2 regions of the Nocardiopsis sp. NPDC006938 genome follow, and region 2 is predicted to be linked to the other one. Evidence: riboswitches for the same ligand, from Rfam matches in the RefSeq annotation. Region 2 holds a riboswitch; the other holds the start of a gene.

Region 1 (10,351 bases), on a different contig from region 2:
CACGTTGGCGTTGCGCGCGATCACGGTGACGCCCCTGGCCCGGCCGTCGGCGGCGGCCTCGCGGCTGATGCGGACGCTCGGCCCGGCGAACCGCGACTGGGTGAACACGGCGGAGACCGCCGCGGGGACCTCGGAGACGACCGTGAAGAAGTCGTCGTCGGGGTCCTTGATCCCGATGTTTCCGGCCACGCCGACGAAACCGGCGGGAACGGGGGTCTTGCTGCTCATCGTCCTCCTCGGAACTGCGTGTGCGCCAGCCTACTTCGCCGGACCCGCGCCACAGGAGGCCGGAGCCGGGCCGGAGCGGCACCCGGGCCGCGCCACGCCAGAACGGCGCGGTTACGGCCATGACCTGCGGGGGTTTCGTACTGTTCGGAGACGGCACGGGTGTGACAAGCCGGAGTGAACGGGGTATCCGCCGAGAAGTGGGGGAGACCGCTCGGGGGGAGGCGTGTTGTGCGTGATGGTGACTGGCTCACGGAGACTGGGGCGCGAATCCGTGGCGTCCTGAAGGTGATGGTGGACGCGGACTGGTTGCCGGGCGGGGCCGCCGTGGTCGGCACCGGCGGTATGTGGGAGTTCGTGGCGGTGGGCAGGACCAGCGGAGATCACGACACCGCGCCCGACGTCTCCTACGACGTCGCGAGCCTGACGAAGGTGATGGCGACTTGGCCGCTCGTCGGCAGGGCGATCGCCGAGGGGGTTTTGGACATCAACGCCCCCATGTCCGAATACTTTCCCGGGGAGGACCTTCCCGGGGCCTGGGTGACGACCAGGCAGATCCTCACGCACACGAGCCGGCTCAACCCCGTCGCGTGGATGGAGCGGTACGTCGGCACCGGCCAGGACCTGGCCGAGGCGATCCTCTCGGACCCGCTGGAGGAGCCCGGGTACGAGTACATCGACCGGGGTTTCATCCTGCTCGGCCTGCTCCTGGAACGCCTGTACGGCGCCAGCCTGGACCGGCTCGCCGACGACCTGTGGGCCGATCTCGGCCTGCGCTCCACGGCCTACGGTCCGCTGGGGAGGTCCCCGGAGGTGGCGCCGACCGAGCGCAGGCTCGTCGGGGCGGCCCCCGCGTGGGGTGTGGTGCACGACGAGGCCGCGGCCCTGATGGGCGGTGTCGCCGGGCACGCGGGGGTGTTCAGCACCGCGATCGACCTGGGCGCCTTCGCCCGGGAGATGCTGCGGTTGCACGACGGCGAGTCCGGGGCGATCCCCGCGTCGTTCGTACGGGAGAGCTGGTCACCTCAGGTCGACGCGGGGGCGCGGTTGTCGCGGGGGCTGGCTTGGTTGGTCACCCCGGAGGGCGTGGTCTACCACAACGGGTTCACCGGGACGAGCCTGTTCCTGCACCCGCAGAGCGGGCGCTACGTGGGTGTGCTGACCAACGCGGTGCACTACGGGCGCGACCGGACCGGTCTGGTGGACCTGCGTTCGGCCGCGCGCTCGGCGCTCACGCCCCAAGCCCACGAATCGTCTCCGTGAGGTGGTCGAGCAGCGCGACCAGGCCTTCGGGCCCTTCGACGACGAGGTCGGCGCGGTCGGCGACCTCGGTCACCTCGTCGGAGGAGGAGCACACGGTGAGTCCGGGGACCCCGCGCGCGCGAAGGTCGGCCACGGCGGCGAAGGCGGGCAGGTCGCCGAGGTCGTCGCCGGCGTAGAGGACGCTCCGGGCCGCCCTCTCCTCCACCAGGGAGGTGAGGGCCCCACCCTTGTCCACACCCTGTGGACGGAGCTCGATCACCCTGCGCCCGGGCTCCACCCTGAGACCCGCGCGCTCGGCCAGCGCCGCGAGCGGAGCGGCCAACAGGTCCAGGGCCGCGTCGGGGTCGGCCGCGCGCCGCGTGTGCACGGCCAGCGACCGCCCCTTGTCCTCGATCCAGGTGCCCTCCGGGGCGCCGGAGGACTCCACCAGGGAGGGGAGCTCGGCCCTGACCAGGGCGACACCGGGCGGAGGATCGGCGGCCAGCACCCGGCCGTCCGACCAGCGCTCCGCGCCGTAGTGGCCGAGCACGACGATCCCGGGCACCTCGTCCAACCCGCCGAGCCGTACGGCGGTGGCGGCGGGACGACCGGTGATCACCGCGACGGTGCCCAACCGGGAGGCCAGGGCCGTCAGGGCGGCCACGATCCCGGGTTGCGGGGCGGAGTCACGGGGGTCGGCGACGATGGGCGCCAGGGTTCCGTCGAAGTCGAAGGCGGCCAGCGCCCGGGAGGGGGCGCGGACCAGGGCGTCGAGCGCGGCGCGCCCCGACTCGGTGGTCGGCGCGGTCGGACCGTCTGCTGGGGACGAGGGCATGCGGGGACCTTGTCACTGTCGGGTGCGGTGCTCCGTGGTGGCACCGGGCGCGTGCGCTCCCGGTGACGTCGACTCCTCGTCTACCCGTTCCGGGCGTGTCCCACCCGAGGGGGCGGCTCCGCGACCCTCGCGCGCGGCCCGGCGGTGCGCACTAGAGATGGATGCCCAACTGCCGGGCGTTGCGTTGGCGTCTGCGGTCGGCGCGCAGGCGGCGCAGGCGTTTGACGGTCATCGGGTCGAAGGCGAGCGCCTCGGGGCGCTCCACCAGACCGTTGAGGAGCTGGTAGTAACGGGTCGCGGAGAACCCGAACTCGTCTCGGATCGCCTGTTCCTTGGAGCCCTCGAACTTCCACCACTGGCGTTCGAAGGCGAGGATGCGCTGTTCGCGCTCGGCGAGGGCCGACTGACCGTCGTCGGACGGACCGATATTCGGCATGGGACACCCCCTGGACGGGTAATTGGTTTGTCCGGATCGGCGCGACTCATGCTAGCGACTCGACATGCCGGATGAGGAGCGGAAGACCCAGGACTGGCACCAGGGATACAGTTACGTCTCCTACCCCCCAGGCCACTTGTCCAAGCCTGAATCCTGTGCACATGACAGAATCGCGAGGGTCCGGGGAGGGCCCGGCGCAGCACCGACCGCAACGTTCGAGGGAGCCAGACGTGCTCGGGGGCAACAGCCGTAGCAGGACACACCAGCGCCACGTTGTGAGCGCCACGGCGGGGGCCTGCGCGGCGCTCGCCGTACTGGGACTGACGGCGGTTCCAGCCGCCGCCGACGACGTCCCCGACTTCCGACCGGACCAGTGGAGCCTGGCCTCCATCGGGGCCCAGGAAGCCTGGGAGACCAGCCAGGGGCAGGGCGTCACCGTGGCCCTCCCGGGGGTCTCCGTCGACGAGGAACACCCCGACCTCAGGGACAACCTGGTGGTCGACACCGAGTTCGGGGGCAACGGCGGCGACACCGACCTGGGCACGGCCATGGGGGCCCTGGCCGTCGGGCACGGGCACGGCATGGACGCGGACGGCGGTGTACTGGGCGTGGCCCCGGCGGCGCGTCTGCTGGTCCTGCCCACCGGCACCGACTCCTCGGGTTCCGGCTCGGCCGACACCGGGGACGCCGACGCCACGGCGGGAACGGAGTCACCCGGCGCCGACGCCACCGCGGCGGCCGCCGACTCCGCCGACCTCGCCGACGTCATCGGCTACGCCGTCGAGCAGGGGGCACAGGTCGTCCTGCTGCCCACCGAGGTCGACCAGGACGAGGACCTCCAGGCCGCCACCGCGTCGGCCACCCGCAGCGGCACCCTGGTCGTCGCCCCGGCGGGCGGCGAGGACGACCCCAACGTCCTCGCGGTGGGCGGTGTGACCGAGGAGGGGACGCTCCTGCCCGACTCCCCGCCCGCCTCGGCGATCGGGCTCCTCGCGCCCGGCGCGGAGCTGTCCACCGCCGGGCCCGACATGGGCCAGGTCGACGTGACCGGAACGCCCTACGCGGCGGCGGTGGCCGCGGGCGCGGCGGCCCTGCTCAACTCCGAGTACCCGCAGCTCGGCTCCGAGCAGCTCCGCGCCGCGCTGGTGGAGGGGGCGCAGCAGGGGACCGAGGGACTGTCCTCCCTCTACCTGCCCGCCGCCGTCGAACAGGCCTCCGGCGAGGCCCAGGACATTCCGCTCGTCGACGACGACCTGGTGCAGGACGACTCACCGACCGTCCCGGTGTGGATGTGGTTCGCGCTCGTCGGCGTGGTACTGGCGCTGATCGTCATCCTGCTGGTGCTGTGGGTGCGCCGGAGCACCAAGGACCCCTACGGGGTGGAGGCCGAACGGCGCGAGGAGGACCAGCGCCTCGCGGCCGAGCGGGCCGAACAGGCCAAGGCGGAGGAGCGCCCCTCCCGGAGGAAGAAGGGCGGGCGCCGCCGCAAGACGTAGCCGTCGAGACCTCCGCCGGGCCGTCGCGGCCCCGTGGTGAGGCGCCGGACCCGTGGGGGAGGGCCGTGGCAGACCGGGCGAAAGTCCCGTGACGCCACGGCTTCTCGTTGGTTAGGGTGCGTGCGGAACCACCCCGCCCCCCGGGGGACTCGAGTCGAGTCCCCGGGTCGGCGGGCGCCTCGTTCCGGTACACACCCTGACTCGGCACACACCTCGACGGCGGGAGCCACCATGGTCCGAACACACGACGGTAGCGCGGGCGACGCGGACTACGGGGTCATCTCCCGCACGTACACGGACCACCGTCAACCGGAACCGAGGATCGCCGCGCTGGTGCACGCGGCCCTGGGCGGTGCCCGGACGGTGCTCAACGTCGGTGCCGGGGCCGGGTCCTACGAACCCTCCGCCCTCGACGTCACGCCGGTGGAGCCCTCGTCCAGCATGCGCGCCAGACGCCCCGCGCACCTGGCCCCGGCGGTCGACGGCACCGCGGAGTCGCTTCCCTTCCCCGACGGCTCCTTCGACGCCGCCATGACCACCTTCAGCGTCCACCAGTGGTCCGACACGGCCCGCGGACTCGCCGAGGTCCGCCGGGTCACCACCGGGCCCGTGGCGGTGCTGACCTGCGATCCGGCCCTGGTGCGCGACTTCTGGCTGTACGACTACTGCCCCGAGGTCCTGGACACCGAGGCCCGGCGCTACCCGGCGCCGTCGGCCCTCGCGGAGGGGCTGGGCGGGACGACCACGGTCACCCGCGTGCCGATCCCGCTCGACTGCTCGGACGGGTTCAACGAGGCCTACTACGGACGCCCCGAGCTGTTGCTCGACCCCGGTGCCCGCCAGGCCTGCTCCGCCTGGAGCTTCGTCGACGAGGACGCGCACGCCCGCTTCCACGAGCACCTCACCCGCGACCTGCGCGACGGCACGTGGGACGCGCGCCACGGACACCTCCGCGAACTCCCCGAATGGGAGGGCTCACTCGTCCTGGTGGTCTCCACTCCGGACGGGCCCAGCGCGGTGTGACCGTCGCGTTCGGTCAGGGCGTTCCGACGTTCGGTGACGCACGAATGCGCGTGCATATGTAAGGCACGCGGAAAGCCTTGACGCGGGTGCGACGGGAGACAAGGCTTTGTGGAATGTCGCCCCTCGAAACGCCCTCTCTGCCCTCCCGAGGAGATAAGCGGGTCGTGTCCGACCCGATGGCACGCAATCTGGTCAACGGTCGCGTGCGCCTCTCCGACCCCGACCCGAAGTGGCCCTACCTGTTCCGCCAGGAGGAGTCCCGCATCCGGGGAGCCCTCGGCGACCGCGTACTGACCCTGGAACACGTCGGCTCCACCTCGGTGCCCGGCCTGGCCGCCAAACCGTGCGTGGACCTGGTCATGACGGTCGCCGACTCCGCCGACGAGTCCGCCTACCTCCCCGACCTGGAGAGGGTCGGGTACGCGCTGGTCATCGCGGAACCCGACTGGTTCGAGCACCGGGTGCTCAAGGGGCCCAACGTCAACCTCAACCTCCACGTGTTCGGCGCGGGGTGCGAGGAGGTCGACCGGATGCGGCTCTTCCGCGACTACCTCGCGGCGGACGCCGGGGCGCGCGAACGCTACACCGCCGTCAAACGCGAGCTGTCCGAGCTCACCTGGAAGCGCATCCAGGACTACGCCGACGCCAAGTCCGACATCGTCACGGAGCTCCTGGCCGAGGCCGAGGCATGGCGCGCGCGAACCCCGGGCCAGGGCTGAGACCCGCCCCGGGCGCGCCCGCGTGAGCCCCGGCGGTGCCGACCCGACACCGCCGGACGGCGTGGACACGGCGCGCCGACCGGCGGCCCGTCCCCCGCGACCACGTCCTGACCGATGACCACCGCCCGACCGGTCCTGAACCCACCGGGGCGGTGCCGGGCACCGATCCGCTTCGGGGCCCGGCCCGGTTCCGTCAGGGCGCGTCGTCCCGTCCCGGGCACGGGTGCCCCCGGCGTCCCCGCCTGCTCAGGCGCCGCCCACGCGCAGGGACCGCAGCTGCTCCTGGAACCACCGGCGCGGAGGCAGCGCCACGGCCGCCTCGGCCAGCCGCTCCCGGCGCTCCTTGCGTTCCGGAGCGGGCATCGACAGCGCCCGGTGCAGCGCCTCCGCGGTCTCCACCGTGTCGTAGGGGTTGACCAGCAGGGCGTCCGCACCCAGCTCGTCCGCCGCGCCCGCCTCACGTGAGAGCACCAGGACCGAGTCCCGCTCGGACAGGACCGGGCCCTCCTTGGCGACCAGGTTCATGCCGTCCCGGATCGGGTTCACCAGGAGCACGTCCGCGATCTGGAACGACGCCAGCGATCGCGGGTAGTCGTCGTTGACCTCCAGCACCAGCGGGGTCCACTCCGGCGTCGCGAACTCCTCGTTGATCTCCCTCGCGGTCCGCAGCACCGCGTCGGTGTACTCCCGGTACTCGGGTACGTCGCCCCGGCTGGGGTAGGCGAAGGCCAGGTGGGTGACGCGGCCGCGCCACTCCGGGTGCGCCGTGAGCAGCTCGCGGTACGCCTCCAACCCGCGCACGATGTTCTTGGAGAGCTCGGTGCGGTCGACCCGGACGATGAGCCGGGTGTCGCCCACCGCCTCGCCCAGAGTCCGCCTGCGGTCGGCCACGGCGGGATCGGACGCGCTCTCCCGCAGGCCGGTCTCGTCGGCGCCCAGCGCGTGCACGCCCACCTGGACGACCCGGCCGCCGTGCTCCACGGTGCCCCGTTCGAGGTCGACGTCGGCGCGCAGGACCTCGGCGCAGCAGCGCAGGAACGCGTTCGCCCACCGCGGGCTGTGGAACCCCAGCCGGTCGGCGCCGAGCATCCCCTCCAGCAGTTCCCGGGCCACCTGGTCGGGCAGCATGCGGAAGTACTCCGGCGGGGCCCAGGGCGTGTGCGAGAAGTGCGCGATGCGCAGGTCGGGGCGGCGTGCCCGCAGGATGCGCGGCACCAGCGCCAGGTGGTAGTCCTGCACGGCCACGCGCGCGTTCTCGGCGGCGCCGCCCACGAGGGCCTCGGCGAAGGCGTTGTTGTAGGCGGTGTAGTCCTCCCACAGGCGTCGGAACTCCGAGCCGAAGGAGGGCGAGTTCGGGGTGTCGTAGAGCAGGTGCTGCACGAACCACAGGGTCGAGTTGGCCACCCCGGTGTAGGCGCCGGAGAAGGTCGTCTCAGGGAGTTCCAGCATGTGGACGCGCATGCCGTCGAGGTCGTGCGCGCGGTCCAGTCGGGCCCCGGGTGCCTCGGCGGCCGCCCGGCGGTCGGCGTCGGACAGGGCGGCGCACACCCAGAGCCCGTCGATCTCGGAGGCCACGGAGATCATTCCCGAGACCAGGCCGCCCCCGCCCCGACGGTGCTCCAGGGAGCCGTCGTCGGCGGTGGAGAAGGAGACCGGCCCCCTGTTGGAGGCGATGAGGATCTCGGCCTTGTCCACTGGTCGTCCTCTCGACGAAGGATGGGTCGTGGTTCACGCTCCCCCTAGGTCTCGCCTGGAGCCGGTGACCCCAAACCCCCTCGGGGGCAACGGTGGACACCGTCACACCCGTGGAGGAGCCGCCGTTCGCACCCCCGGAACGCACCGGCTTCCCGCCCCTGGCGGACACTTCCGTCTCACCATGTGGGAGGAGTTGTGTAATCCGGATCACCCGGCGTGGAAAACGGGTCGCATCCTCGGTTACAGTGACGGTGCGTTCTCGAAGGAGAACCGCCACAACTTCATATTGCTCATCCAGAGGGGTGGAGGGACCGGCCCTGCGAAGCCCCGGCAACCATCTCGACATGTGGAACCGCGATCACCGCGTCCCGTCGAGACAGGTGCCAACTCCGGCCTGGGGTCAAGGTGGCCACCAGGAAAGATGAGGGGAGACGCCTCGCCATGGCGATTGCCGCCGCCGAACCCACCTCCGTCCGCGCCTTCGGCCCGGGAACCGCGCTGTCCTGTCGGGAGTGCGGGGAGCGCTACGAACTCTCGCCGATCTTCGCCTGCCAGTTCTGCTTCGGCCCCCTGGAGATCGCCTACGACTTCGGGACCGTCACCCGCGAGCAGATCGAGAGCGGCCCCAAGAACATCTGGCGCTACCGCTCCCTCCTCCCGGTCCCCGACAACGTGGCCGACCTGCCCAACATGAACCCCGGCCTCACCCCCCTCGTCAGGGCCGACCGCCTCGCCGCCGAACTCGGCCTGCGCTCCCTGTACGTCAAGGACGACTCGGCCAACCCCACGCACTCCTTCAAGGACCGGGTCGTCGCGATCGCCGTCGAGGCCGCCCGCACCTTCGGCTTCACCACGCTCTCGTGCTCCTCCACCGGCAACCTCGCCGGTGCGGTGGGCGCCGCCGCCGCGCGCGCCGGGTTCGACTCGTGCGTGTTCATCCCCGCCGGTCTGGAGGAGGGCAAGGTCGTGATGGCCGCCGTGTACGGCGGGAAGGTCGTGGCCATCGACGGCAACTACGACGACGTCAACCGCTTCTGCTCCGAGCTCATCGGCGACGAGGCCGGGGAGAGCTGGGGCTTCACCAACGTCAACCTGCGGCCCTACTACGCCGAGGGCTCCAAGACGCTGGCCTACGAGATCGCCGAGCAGCTCGGCTGGCGCCTGCCCGAGCAGATCGTCATCCCGATCGCGTCCGGCTCCCAGCTCACCAAGATCGACAAGGGCTTCCAGGAGCTGATCCGGGTCGGCCTGGTCGAGGACCGCCCGTACAAGGTGTTCGGGGCGCAGGCCACCGGTTGCTCGCCGGTCGCCCGCGCGTGGGCCGAGGGGCACGACGTCATCCAGCCGGTCAAGCCGGACACGATCGCCAAGTCGCTGGCGATCGGCAACCCCGCCGACGGCCCGTACGTGCTGGACATCGCCACCCGCACCGGCGGTTCGATCGAGCACGTCGGCGACGACGAGATCGTCGACGCCATCAAGCTGCTGGCCCGCACGGAGGGCATCTTCGCGGAGACCGCAGGCGGCGTGACCACCGGAGTCCTGCGCAAGCTGGTGCGCGAGGGCACGCTCGACCCCGAGGCGGAGACGGTCATCGTCAACACGGGTGACGGGCTCAAGACCCTCAACGCCGTCGACTCGGGCGTCACCGCCACGATCAAGCCGTCCCTGGAGGCCTTCAAGGCCGAGGGCCTGGCCTGATCCCCGGGCCCGCGCCCGCACCCACCACCCCGCGCAGCACCCACGTCCCAGGAGTACGAACACCATGAGCGTCAGCGTCCGCGTGCCCACCATCCTGCGCACCTACACCAACGACGTGTCGGAGGTGACCGCCGAGGGCGGCACCCTGGCCGAGGTCCTCGACGACCTGGAGGCCAACCACCCGGGCATCCGCGCCCGCGTGCTCGACGACAACGGCAAGGTCCGCCGCTTCGTCAACGTCTACGTCGGTGACGAGGACGTCCGCTTCGACCAGGGCCTCCAGACCGAGGTCCGGGACGGCCAGCAGATCTCGATCATCCCGGCCGTCGCCGGGGGCTGCTGACCCCGAGGCACCACACGGACGGGGCGGGCGCCGGAGGGCGCCCGCCCCGTCCGTGTGCCCGTCCCCTCGTAACCTGGGAGGAGGACTCTTCCGGGGATGAGGGTGGCGATGTCGGCGACGCGGTTGTTGGTGCTCGGTGTGGTGCGCATTCACGGGCGGGCGCACGGGTACCGGGTGGGCCGTGAACTCATGGGGTGGGGTGTCGAGGAGTGGGCCAACGTGAAGTGGGGGTCCCTCTACCACGCTCTGCGCAAACTCTCCGAACAGGGCAAGCTCCGTGAGTTCGTGGCCGAGGGGGAGGCGTCCGGCCGGACCTCCTACGAGGTCACCGAGGACGGTGAGGCCGAGTTCCACCGGCTCCTGCGCAAGGCGCTGAGTTCGACCGAGGACGAGGCCCTGCTGTGCGCCGGTGTCACCCTGATGATCGCGCTGACCCGCGCTGAGGCGATCGGCCTGTTGCGGCAGAGGTTGGCACGGTTGGAGGAGGACGAGGCCGAGCTGCGCGCGTCGATGGACCTGCCCGACTCCGAGTGGGGCAAGCCCCCACACGTGCGCGAGCTGTTCCGGTTCTGGTCGTACTCGCTCGACTCGGGCACGGCATGGACCCGGCAGCTGATCTCCTCCCTTGAGACGGGG
Region 2 (10,351 bases):
GACCTGCTCCGAGTGCGGCTCGCCCCGTATGCGCGCCGTGGTGGTCGGCGATCGCAGGACCGCCGAGGAGCTGGGCCGGGCCTTCCCCTCGCTGACCGTGCGCACCTCCGGTCGGGACGAGGTCCTGGCCCAGGTGCCGAACAAGCCGTCGCTGGTGGTGTCCACCCCGGGTGCCGAGCCGGTGGTTCCGGACGGCGGATACGCCGCGGCCGTGTTGTTGGACGGCTGGGCGCTGCTCAACCGTCCCGACCTGCGCGCCTCTGAGGAGGCGCTGCGCCGCTGGCTGAACGCCGCCGCGCTCGTGCGGCCGGGCGGCACCGTGGTGGTGGCGGCCGACGCGTCCGTGCCGGTGGTGCAGTCGCTCGTGCGCTGGGACCCGGCCGGGTTCGCGGAGCGCGAGCTCGCGGAGCGGCGCGGGCTGGGGTTTCCCCCGGCGGTGTCGATGGCCTCGATCACCGGCGCCCCTGAGCACGTGCGGGAGCTGCTGGACCAGATCCGGTTGCCGGAGTCCGCCGAGGTACTGGGACCGGTTCCGGTGGACACGCGGACCGGAGACGACGGCGGGGTGACCGAGCGGGCGCTGCTGCGGGTGCCGCGCGGCGCGGTGGGCGAGCTGTCCCGGGCGCTGAAGGCGGCCGCGTCAGCGCGCAGCGCGCGCCGGGACGAGCACCTGGTGCAGGTGCGGGTGGACCCGCTACAGGTGCTCTAGGGTGTGTTTTGTGGATGCTTTCGCCTTCTGGCGGCGGAGCCGCCAGCACCGCGAGCGGCCGCCAGGCCATCTCTCGCAAGACGATGAGCGACGGTCAGCCCGGGTTTGGCTGTCCGAGCTCCATCGGCGCAGCGAGAGGCAGCCTGGCACCGTGAGAACACCGCGCCGCCAGGCGTCCCTTGAGGGTGGTGGAGGGCGACGGGCGGGCGGAATGATCCACACAACAGGCCCTAGGTGACCGGCGCGGGCCCGGTGTCGGGCGCCTGCCCGTAGCGGGCTCGGTAGAGGTCGCGCAGGAGGGCGACCTCGGCACCGTGGTGGATGAACTCGCGGTTGAGGTGCAGCAGGAGCACGACCAGGGGGAAGTCGGCCCACTGGGGCGCCTCCGCCCCGCCCACGGGCGCGGCCAGCGCGTCGTCGTCGAGCTCCTGGACGTGCGCGACCCACGTGAGGTAGGCCCTGCGCAGACGCTGTCGGGCCTCGGCCGCGGTGGAGGGCCAGTCGATGGTGTCGCGGTTGGCGGTGCGGTCGCCGAAGTGCCAGTTGATCCGGGCCTCCAGCACGTCCACCACGATGTGCCCCAGGCGCCAGGCGATGGTGGTGACCGGCGGCGGATCGGGCTCGGGGTAGGAGCCGTCCGGGGCGTGGCGGCCGTCCGGCAGCTGGCGCACGGTCCAGCAGTCCGGGACCGGCTCCCAGTGGAACTCGGCGTCGGTCAGCCCCTCCAGCCGAGGCCACAGGGAGAAGTCCCAGTAGAACTGTATCTGGGCCAGGATCTCGGCGTTCCAGTTCAGCGCCATCGCGGCTGTCCCCCTCCTCGCCCGGGCACGCGGCCCAGCCCGCCCAGGGTCCCGCACCCGGGGTCGGACACGTCATCATCCGGGTAGGGCCACCAGGTGAGGTCGGCGACCCCCGGTTCGACCGGGAGGAAGGGGGCGAAGGCGCGTTCGGCGACGACGCGGGGGGCCGTGGAGGTGAGGGCGACGTATCCGCCGCCGCGCATCATCGAGTGCAGGGTGTCCAGGCCCCTGGGCGGGTCCTGTTCGGTGTGAGGTCGGGTCATCAGCACGGCGACCGGCTGGTCGAAGTCGACCAGGCCGCTGCCGTGCAGGCGCCGGAGCGCGGCGTCGGCCCCGCCGGTGGTCTCCCCTGCCAGGACGGCGCTGTTGCGCGCGGGGGCGGCCAGGACACCGGCGGTCCCGGTCGGGGCCAGGTGGACGACGGTGGCGTCGGCGTGGGCACCGCGGACCCGTTCGGCGGTTCCGGGCACCGGACACCCCCAGTCGACGAACTGGCGTACGCGGGCGTCGGCGCAGAGGTAGTCGACGACGCGGCCGAGGAAGGCCTGGTGGAGACGGACCCGTTCCGTCTCGGCGGGGTCGGGCGGTGGGCAGCCGCGCGCGCCGAGGCTGACCACCCGGGAGGGCTGCTCGGGCACGCGCGGGGGCTCGGTGGTTCGGAACACGGCCGTGAGGGGCCCTGCCTTGGGTCCTCGGACGTCCGTCACGATCACGCTCCCCCAGCCGGTTCGCTCGCGGGAGGCGGGACGCGGTGCCGGTGCGGACCGGTCGGGTCCGGCGACGGCGCGCCCCACCGTCAGGGCCCGATAGTACCGCCTGGGAACGTGATCCCCGGCACACCCCGGCGTGAAATGTGGCCTAGTGCGTCGTATGTGGGTTCATGCGTCGCATGGCCCCTTGGGTACGAGGTCCCGAAACACCTCATTCACGACACACCGGACACGGGCGGACGCGTCAGAGGACGTTGCGGGGGTCCGGAACGGGGGCGAGTCGGCCGTCGCAGTCGGCGTACTCCCAGCGCGGGCCCCGCGCCACGAGGTCGGCGACCGCCCCGACCAGCCGGTCCACGTGCTCCTCGGTGGTGCCCACGCCCAGGCTCGCGCGCACGGCCTGGTCGTGGCCCTCGGGGAGCAGGTGGGTGGTGAGCGGGTGGGCGCAGAAGAGGCCGTCGCGTACCCCGATCCCGTACTCGGCCGACAGCGCCGCCGCCAGCAGGTCGGCGGGCAGTCCGTCGACCACGAACGACACGATGCCGACCCGGGGGTGCTCGGCGTCCCACAGGGACAGCTCGTGCACGCCCGCGATCTCGTCCAGCCCCGCGCGCAGCCTCTCCAGCAGGGCCGCCTCCCGGATGTGCTGGAGGGAAAGCGCCTCGGTCGTGAAGGTGTCGCAGGCCGCCGCCAGGGCCACGGCCCCCAGCACGTTGGGGCTGCCCGCCTCGTGCCGAGCGGGCAGGTCGTTCCACTTCACGTCGTGCTCGGTCACCCGGCGGGTCGCTCCCCCGCCCGCGAGGTAGGGCGCGGCCTCGCCCAACCAGTCGGCGCGACCCGCGAGCACGCCCGAGCCGAAGGGCGCGTAGAGCTTGTGTCCGGACAGCGCCACGTAGTCGGCACCGGTTCCGGAGAGGCTGAAGGGCAGGTGCGGCACGTACTGGGCGGCGTCCACGACCACACGGGCCCCCTCGGCGTGGGCCGCCTCGACCAGTTCCTCCACCGGCCAGATCTCGCCGGTGACGTTGGAGGCGGCGGTGACGCACAGCAGCCGGGGACCCTCGGGGGCCGCGGCGAGCGCGGCTCGGGCCGAGGTGACGGCGGCCTCGGGCGAGGCGGGAAGCGGCAGCCGGACCACCTCGCCCGCGCGCGACGCCGGGTGCTCCCAGGGGAGCAGGCTCGCGTGGTGCTCGGAGGCGAAGACCACCACGGTGCAGCCCTCGGGGGCGGCGCGGGCCAGCAGGTTGACCGCGTCGGTGGTACCGCGCACGAACACGACGGCGTCGGCGGAACCGTGCTCGTCGGCCTCGGTGCGCACGCCCAGGAACCGGGAGACGCTGCGGCGGGCCCGCTCGTAGGCGTCGGTGCTCACCTGCGAGTGGTGTCCGGCGCCCCGGTGGACGCTGGCGTAGTACGGCAGGGCGGTGGCGAGCGCCTCGGCAACGCTGGTCAGGCAGGGGGCGCTGGCGGCGTAGTCGAAGTTGGCGTAGTCGACGCGCTCACCGGTGACCAGGGGGACCCCGTCCTGCGCGGCGACGATCGAGCAGCCGGTGCGGGCCTCGGCGCCACGGGCCGCCGCGCGAGCGGCGGAACGGCTGGAGCGGGTGGAGTCGAACGGGATGACGGTGGTCATGGGGCACCTCTTCGTGGGTCGGGGGACCCACGGGGTGGCCGATGACGGCCGCTCCTCAGGGGTCCGCGCTTGTCTGACACGGTCGTGTCGGGACCTGGTCCTCACCCGGGGCACCCCACCGCGGAAGGAGGGTTGCCGACCAGCTAGCCGGGGCTTGTCGCTGGTACTCGTGACCTGTGCCGAAATGTAACACAGGGTTCCCGAGGCGCGCATCCGCGTGTCCGTGTGCTCTGGACCACCCCCGCCTTGACACCGGAGGTCCCGGCTGGGCCATACTGATCGAGAACTGCCCTCACGTCGCGGGTGTCCGGTTTCCCCCGGCCGCCCTTCAGACGCGAGACTCCAGTCCGTTGGAGTTTTCGCGTGCCCGCAGACAAGAGGTGCATCTTCCGTTGTACGGCGACGACCGTGTTCAGCAGCTTCTCCGCAACCCCAGGGTTGTGCTCATCTCCGGCTACGCCCGTCTTCCCGACTCGGTGGCGAGCCACTCCCAGTACCAGCGGCTCGGTGTCGTGCTCGCGGTGGACTCCGCGGACGGCCGGATCGTGGCCGCGGACACCACCCTGCTGACCGACCTGGCCCGGGACTTCTTCCGCGCCCTGGTCGAGGGCGCCTCGGTGACCGAGGACATCGCGGAGATCGTCCGGCGGGTCCAGACGCGCTACGCGGGCCAGTCCGGCGCCGCGCTCACCACCGCCCTGCGCCGCTGCCTGGAGACCTACTACCAGCTCCGGGACGGCGACCAGCTGCCCGGCGGCTCCGTGGAACCGGACGGCACCGTCCGTCCCGACGGCGAGGAGTGACCCCCCATGAACGAGAACGGCCCCCAGCCCGCCCCCGGCTCCGGGGATGGCGCGCCGCTCCCCCTGGCCGGGGTGCGCGTCGCCGACCTGTCCCGGGTACTCGCCGGGCCCTACGCCACCATGCTCCTCGCGGACATGGGCGCGGAGGTGGTCAAGGTGGAGCAGCCCGGCCGCGGCGACGACACCCGCTCCTGGGGCCCTCCCTACGCGGAACCCACCGAGGAGCACCGTGCGGACCACTCCCCCGGTGAGGCCGCCTACTTCCTGTCCGTGAACCGGAACAAGCGCAGCCTGGCCGTGGACCTGAAGGACCCCGAGGGCCTGACCGCCGTCCGGGAGCTGTGCGCGGCCTCGGACGTGGTCATCCAGAACTTCCGGCCCGGGGTGATCGACCGGCTGGGTCTGGGCTACGAGCGGATCAGCACCCTCAACCCGGCGGTCGTGTACTGCTCGGTGAGCGGGTTCGGGCCCGAGCACGAGCCCTCGACACGACCGGGCTTCGACATCGTCGTGCAGGCGGAGAGCGGGCTGATGGCGACCACCGGCCCCGCCGACGGTCCGGCCAGCAAGGTGGGGGTGGCGCTCACCGACGTCCTGACCGGCCTCAACGCCGCCGTGGGCATCCTCGGCGCGCTCATGAGGGCCCGGCAGACCGGTCGGGGCGAGAACATCAGCGTCTCACTGGTGAACTCGACGCTGTCCAGCCTGGTCAACCTCGCCCAGCAGGCGCTGGTGACCGGCACCGAACCGGCGCGGGTCGGCAACGCTCACACGACCATCGTCCCCTACCAGGTGTTCCCGACCCGGGACGCGGAGGTGGTGATCGCCGCCGGGAACGACGCCCTGTACCAGCGCCTGTGCACCGCTCTCGACCGCCCCGACCTGGGGCGGGACCCCAGGTACGCCACCAACCCGCAACGGGTGGCGCACCGCGACGAACTGGTCGGGGAGCTGTCGGCCACCCTGCGGGAGCGGCCCGCCGAACACTGGATGGGAGTCCTGGTCGAGGCCGGGGTCCCCGCCGGGCGGGTCCGGGGCGTGCTGGACGCCCTGCGCACCGCCGACGCCAGGGGCGACGACGTCCTGCGCACGGTGGAGCACCCCACCGCGGGCCCCCTGGAACAGGTGCGGGCGGGCTTCCGGATGGAACGCACTCCCGTCCCCATGACCGCCCCTCCTCTGCTCGGGCAGCACTCCACGCAGGTCCTGGCCGAACTCGGCCTGGACCCGGACCACGTCACGGCGCTGCTCGCACGCGGCGCCGTCCAGCAGACCGACGTCGGCTGAGCCGGGCCCGCGCCCCGGCACCGACCCCGTACACACAGCACCACGAAGGGACACCCACCATGAGCGACTCCCAGCGCAAGGCCGCCGCCCCCGACCCCCTCGACTTCCTGGCGGTGGACGCCGAACTCTCCGACACCGAGCGCGACATCCGCGACGCCGTCCGGGAGTTCTCCTCCCGGGAACTCCTGCCGCAGGTCGCCGACTGGTTCGAGGCCGGGACCCTGCCCGACCCGCGCGGCCTGGCCAAGGCCTTCGGCGACCTGGGCGTGCTCGGTATGCACCTGGACGGGTACGGGTGCGGCGGGTCCAGCGCGGTCTCCTACGGCCTGGCCTGCCGGGAGCTGGAGGCGGTGGACTCGGGTCTGCGCAGCTTCGTGTCCGTGCAGGGCTCGCTGGCCATGGCCGCGATCCACAAGTTCGGTTCGGAGGAGCAGAAGAACGAGTGGCTGCCGAGGATGGCGGCCGGTGACGCCATCGGCTGCTTCGGCCTGACCGAGCCCGACTCCGGGTCCGACCCGGGCTCCATGCGCACCCGGGCCCGCCGCGACGGCTCCGACTGGGTCCTGAACGGCACCAAGATGTGGATCACCAACGGTTCGGTCGCCGACGTCGCCGTGGTGTGGGCCGCCACCGACGACGGCATCCGCGGCTTCGTGGTGCCCACCGACACCCCCGGGTTCTCGGCCAACGTCATCCACAAGAAGCTGTCGCTGCGCGCCTCGATCACCTCCGAGCTGGTCCTGGAGGACGTGCGCCTGCCCACCGACGCCGTCATGCCCGGGTCCCGGGGGCTCGGCTCTCCGCTGTCCTGTCTGAACGAGGCCCGCTACGGGATCGTGTGGGGCGTGGCGGGCGCGGCCCGCGCCTGCTACGAGGCGTCCCTGGACTACGCGCGCACGCGTGAGCAGTTCGGCAGGCCGATCGGCGGGTTCCAGCTCACCCAGCGCAAGCTCGCCGACATGGTCGTGGACGTCAACCACGCCGGGATGACGGCGCTGCGGATCGGACGGCTCAAGGACGAGGGGAACTGCCACCACAACCACGTGAGCTTCGGCAAGTTCGCCAACGTCGCGGCGGCCCAGCGGGTGGCGCGGACGGCGCGCGGCATCCACGGTGCGAACGGGATCACCCTGGAGTACCCCGTGATGCGGCACATGGTGAACCTGGAGACGGTGGCCACCTACGAGGGCACCGAGGAGATCCACGCGCTGAGCATCGGTCAGTCCGTGACCGGCGTCTCGGCGTTCCGCTAGGACGGGCCGGTTCGCCCGGGTGCCATCGGCGGCCGGCAACCCTCACAATGGGAACATCCGAACGAGGGAGTTGCCGAAGATGGTGAACGAACCGACGAAGCGGTTCGAGATGACGAAACTGCGGCGCACCGCCAACGCCTTCGTCAGCGGGTTCGTCAAGTACGGGGCCTGCCCGCCCGAGCTGCACCTGCTCACCACGCGTGGGCGCACCTCCGGCTTCCTGCGCACCATCCCGCTCATCGTCCTGGACAGTGAGAGCGGCCGCTACCTGGTCTCCCCGTACGGGGAGGTCGACTGGGTGCGCAACCTCCGCAAGGACGGTTTCGCGACCCTGCGCCAGGGCGGCTGGATCGAGCTGGTGAGCGTGGTGGAGCTGGGCCCGGGCGAGGCGGCGCCGGTGCTCAAGGAGTACCTGGACCACCCGCGTTCCGCGGTGGTGGGACCGTATTTCGACGCCCCTCCGGAGGCGCCGGAGGAGGCGTTCGAGGCCGAGGCCGACCGGCACCCGGTCTTTCGGATCGTGCGGTCCACGACGATCCGGCTGTAGCCCCGCGCCGGTGAGGCGCACGGAGCCCCGGTTCCCCTGGTCGGGGGCCGGGGCTCCGTCGCGGGTCAGCGCGCGGGGCGGGTCAGGGCCGTGCCCCGGTCGGCCACCGCGTAGTCGACGGTGGCGTAGGTCCGGGCCGGGGTGGGGTAGGACTCGTTGGGGGTGGTGTTGATGTAGACCCGGTCCCCGCCGCGCCTGGCGGTCAGGGCGCACGCGGTGAGGGCGAGCGCGACGGCCAGGCCCCGGCGCCGGTGCGCGGGCACCACCCCGAGGGGTTCGATCTCCGAGCAGCGGTTCTCGGCGTCCCACCACACCACGCAGCAGGCGGCCAGTGAACCGTCCGGGGCCTCCACTACCAGGTCGAGTTCGGGGTCGTACAGCAGGGAGGCGCGGGTGTTGTCGTAGCGTTCGCGGCTGAACCGGCTGTTCAGCGCGGGGTCGAACTCGCGTCCGGGCCAGGGCAGGTCGGAGGGCTTCCAGGCGGCGCGGTGGCACTCCACCCGGGCGTCCTCCTCGCCCTCGCGCACGGGGCGGATCAGGTAGCCGTCGGGCAGGCGGATCTCCTCCTCTGTGGCGGCGCGGCCCATCCACTCGCCGAAGACGTTGGCGTCGCCGAGGGTGAACCCGGCGGCCTCGGCCAGGTCGCGGAGCACGGGGTCGCCCTCGAACACCAGGAGCTCCAGGGCGGCGTCGCCGGTCCGCTCCAGGACGCGCTCCAGCAGGGCGGCCCCGGCGCCGGGGTCGTCGGAGGCGCCCACGAGCGAGATCGTCGCCAGGCGCTGAAGGACGTTGGGGCCCTCGACGACGGCCCAACCGGCCAGAGCGCCGTCGCGTTCGGCCACGATGGTGTTGTCGGCGGTGAAGTCCTCGATGGCCAGCTGCCAGCCGAGCCCGCCCGGGTGCGGGGCCGCGGGCCACAGGCGCCGGGCCAGCTCCTCCAGGGGACGCGCGTCCCGGGACAGGAACGGGCGGATGTCGAGCATGATGGGGGGCTGCCTTCCGTCGGTGCGGTGCCAGGCGCACACGCTAGCGCCGGGAACCGCACCGCATCCACCGGTTTTCGGGCCCGGTCGGCCCGCTCGGGGAGGCCGGTCAGTTGCGGACGCGGAAGACGTCGTAGACCCCGTCCACTCCGCGCACCGCGCGCAGCACGCTGCCCAGGTGGGTGGGGTCGGCCATCTCGAAGGTGAAGCGGCTCTGCGCCACCCGGTCCCGGCTGGTCTGCACCGTCGCGGACAGGATGTTGACGTGCTGGTCGGAGAGCACCCGGGTGATGTCGGACAGCAGCCGAGAGCGGTCCAGGGCCTCCACGTGCAGCGCCACCAGGAACATGGAGTCCTCGGTGGGACGCCACTCCACGTCCACCATGCGCTCGCGGTCCAGGCTGGCGGCGTTGACGCAGTCAGCGCGGTGCACCGAGACCCCGTTGCCCCGGGTCACGAACCCGACGATCTCGTCGCCGGGCACCGGCGTACAACACTTGGACAGCCGGGCCCACACGTCGGCGTCGCCCCCGGCCACCACCACGCCAGGGTTGCCCGCCCGCTGGCGGGTGCCGCCCGTGCGGGTCGGCAGCGACGACTCCGCCAGGTCCTCGGTGTGGCTGTCCAGCCCGCCCATCGACTCCACGAGCTTGCCGACCACGCTCTGGGCGCTGACCTGGCGCTCGCCCACCGCCGCGTACAGCGAGTCGACGTCCGGATACCTCAGGTCGCGGGCGAGGGCGATGATGGCCTCGCCGTTGAACAGGCGTTTGACCGGCAGCTCCTGCTTGCGCATGAACTTGGCGATCTCGTCCTTGCCCTGCTCGATCGCGGCCTCACGGCGCTCCTTGGTGAACCAGTGCCGGATCTTGTTGCGGGCGCGGGCGCTCTTGACGAAGTTGAGCCAGTCGCGGCTGGGCCCGGCGTCGGGGTCCTTGGAGGTGAGGATCTCCACGGTCTCGCCGTTGTGCAGCTCGTTCTCCAGCGGCACGAGGCGGCCGTTGATCCGGGCGCCCACGGTGCGGTGGCCGACCTCGGTGTGCACGGCGTACGCGAAGTCGACGGCCGTGGCCCCCTGTGGAAGCGAGATGACGTCGCCGCCGGGGGTGAAGACGAACACCTCCTGCACGGACAGGTCGAAGCGCAGCGACTCCAGGAACTCGCCCGGGTCCTTGGTCTCCTGCTGCCAGTCGATGAGCTGGCGCAGCCACTGCATGTCGGTGCTGCCCTTGGACCTGGCCTCGGTCCCGGCCGAGTTGCGGTCCTCCTTGTACTTCCAGTGCGCGGCGATGCCGTACTCGGCGCGGCGGTGCATGGCCCGGGTGCGGATCTGGAGTTCGACCGGGTTGCCGGAGGGGCCGATGACCGTCGTGTGCAGCGACTGGTACATGTTGAACTTGGGCATCGCGATGTAGTCCTTGAACCGGCCCGGCACCGGGTTCCACCGCGCGTGGATCGTGCCCAGGGCCGCGTAGCAGTCCCGGACGCTGTCCACCAGGACCCGTACCGCGATCAGGTCGTAGATCTCGTCGAAGCCCACGTTGCGGGCGATCATCTTCTGGTAGATCGAGTAGTAGTGCTTGGGCCGTCCGCGCACGGTCGCCTTGAGCTTGGACTCGCGCAGGT

Evidence for each region. Region 2 has a riboswitch for S-adenosylmethionine ahead of ACFYL4_RS00680 (aminotransferase class V-fold PLP-dependent enzyme). Riboswitches for the same ligand answer to the same signal wherever they lie in the genome.
Region 1: it holds a riboswitch for S-adenosylmethionine, as region 2 does, so the genes downstream of both, thrC (threonine synthase) here and ACFYL4_RS00680 (aminotransferase class V-fold PLP-dependent enzyme) in region 2, are expected to answer to the same signal.

What each region holds. Positions count from the first base shown of each region.
Region 1 covers NZ_JBIAGA010000003.1:308,918-319,268, forward strand. The annotation lists gene argJ (bifunctional glutamate N-acetyltransferase/amino-acid acetyltransferase ArgJ) at 1-228, opposite strand, end outside; gene ACFYL4_RS06875 (serine hydrolase domain-containing protein) at 457-1,488, shown strand; gene otsB (trehalose-phosphatase) at 1,457-2,302, opposite strand; gene ACFYL4_RS06885 (DUF3263 domain-containing protein) at 2,454-2,738, opposite strand; gene ACFYL4_RS06890 (S8 family serine peptidase) at 2,969-4,234, shown strand; gene ACFYL4_RS06895 (class I SAM-dependent methyltransferase) at 4,466-5,257, shown strand; gene ACFYL4_RS06900 (GrpB family protein) at 5,371-5,976, shown strand; gene ACFYL4_RS06905 (trehalose-6-phosphate synthase) at 6,223-7,671, opposite strand; SAM riboswitch class I at 7,959-8,099, shown strand; gene thrC (threonine synthase) at 8,113-9,372, shown strand; gene ACFYL4_RS06915 (ubiquitin-like small modifier protein 1) at 9,437-9,715, shown strand; gene ACFYL4_RS06920 (PadR family transcriptional regulator) at 9,812-10,351, shown strand, end outside.
Region 2 covers NZ_JBIAGA010000001.1:147,226-157,576, forward strand. The annotation lists gene ACFYL4_RS00665 (primosomal protein N') at 1-709, shown strand, start outside; gene ACFYL4_RS00670 (DinB family protein) at 940-1,509, opposite strand; gene ACFYL4_RS00675 (SAM-dependent methyltransferase) at 1,500-2,174, opposite strand; gene ACFYL4_RS00680 (aminotransferase class V-fold PLP-dependent enzyme) at 2,464-3,852, opposite strand; SAM riboswitch class IV at 3,913-4,027, opposite strand; gene ACFYL4_RS00685 (DUF3870 domain-containing protein) at 4,245-4,655, shown strand; gene ACFYL4_RS00690 (CaiB/BaiF CoA transferase family protein) at 4,662-5,942, shown strand; gene ACFYL4_RS00695 (acyl-CoA dehydrogenase family protein) at 6,002-7,195, shown strand; gene ACFYL4_RS00700 (nitroreductase/quinone reductase family protein) at 7,275-7,742, shown strand; gene ACFYL4_RS00705 (GNAT family N-acetyltransferase) at 7,808-8,725, opposite strand; gene ACFYL4_RS00710 (RelA/SpoT family protein) at 8,835-10,351, opposite strand, start outside.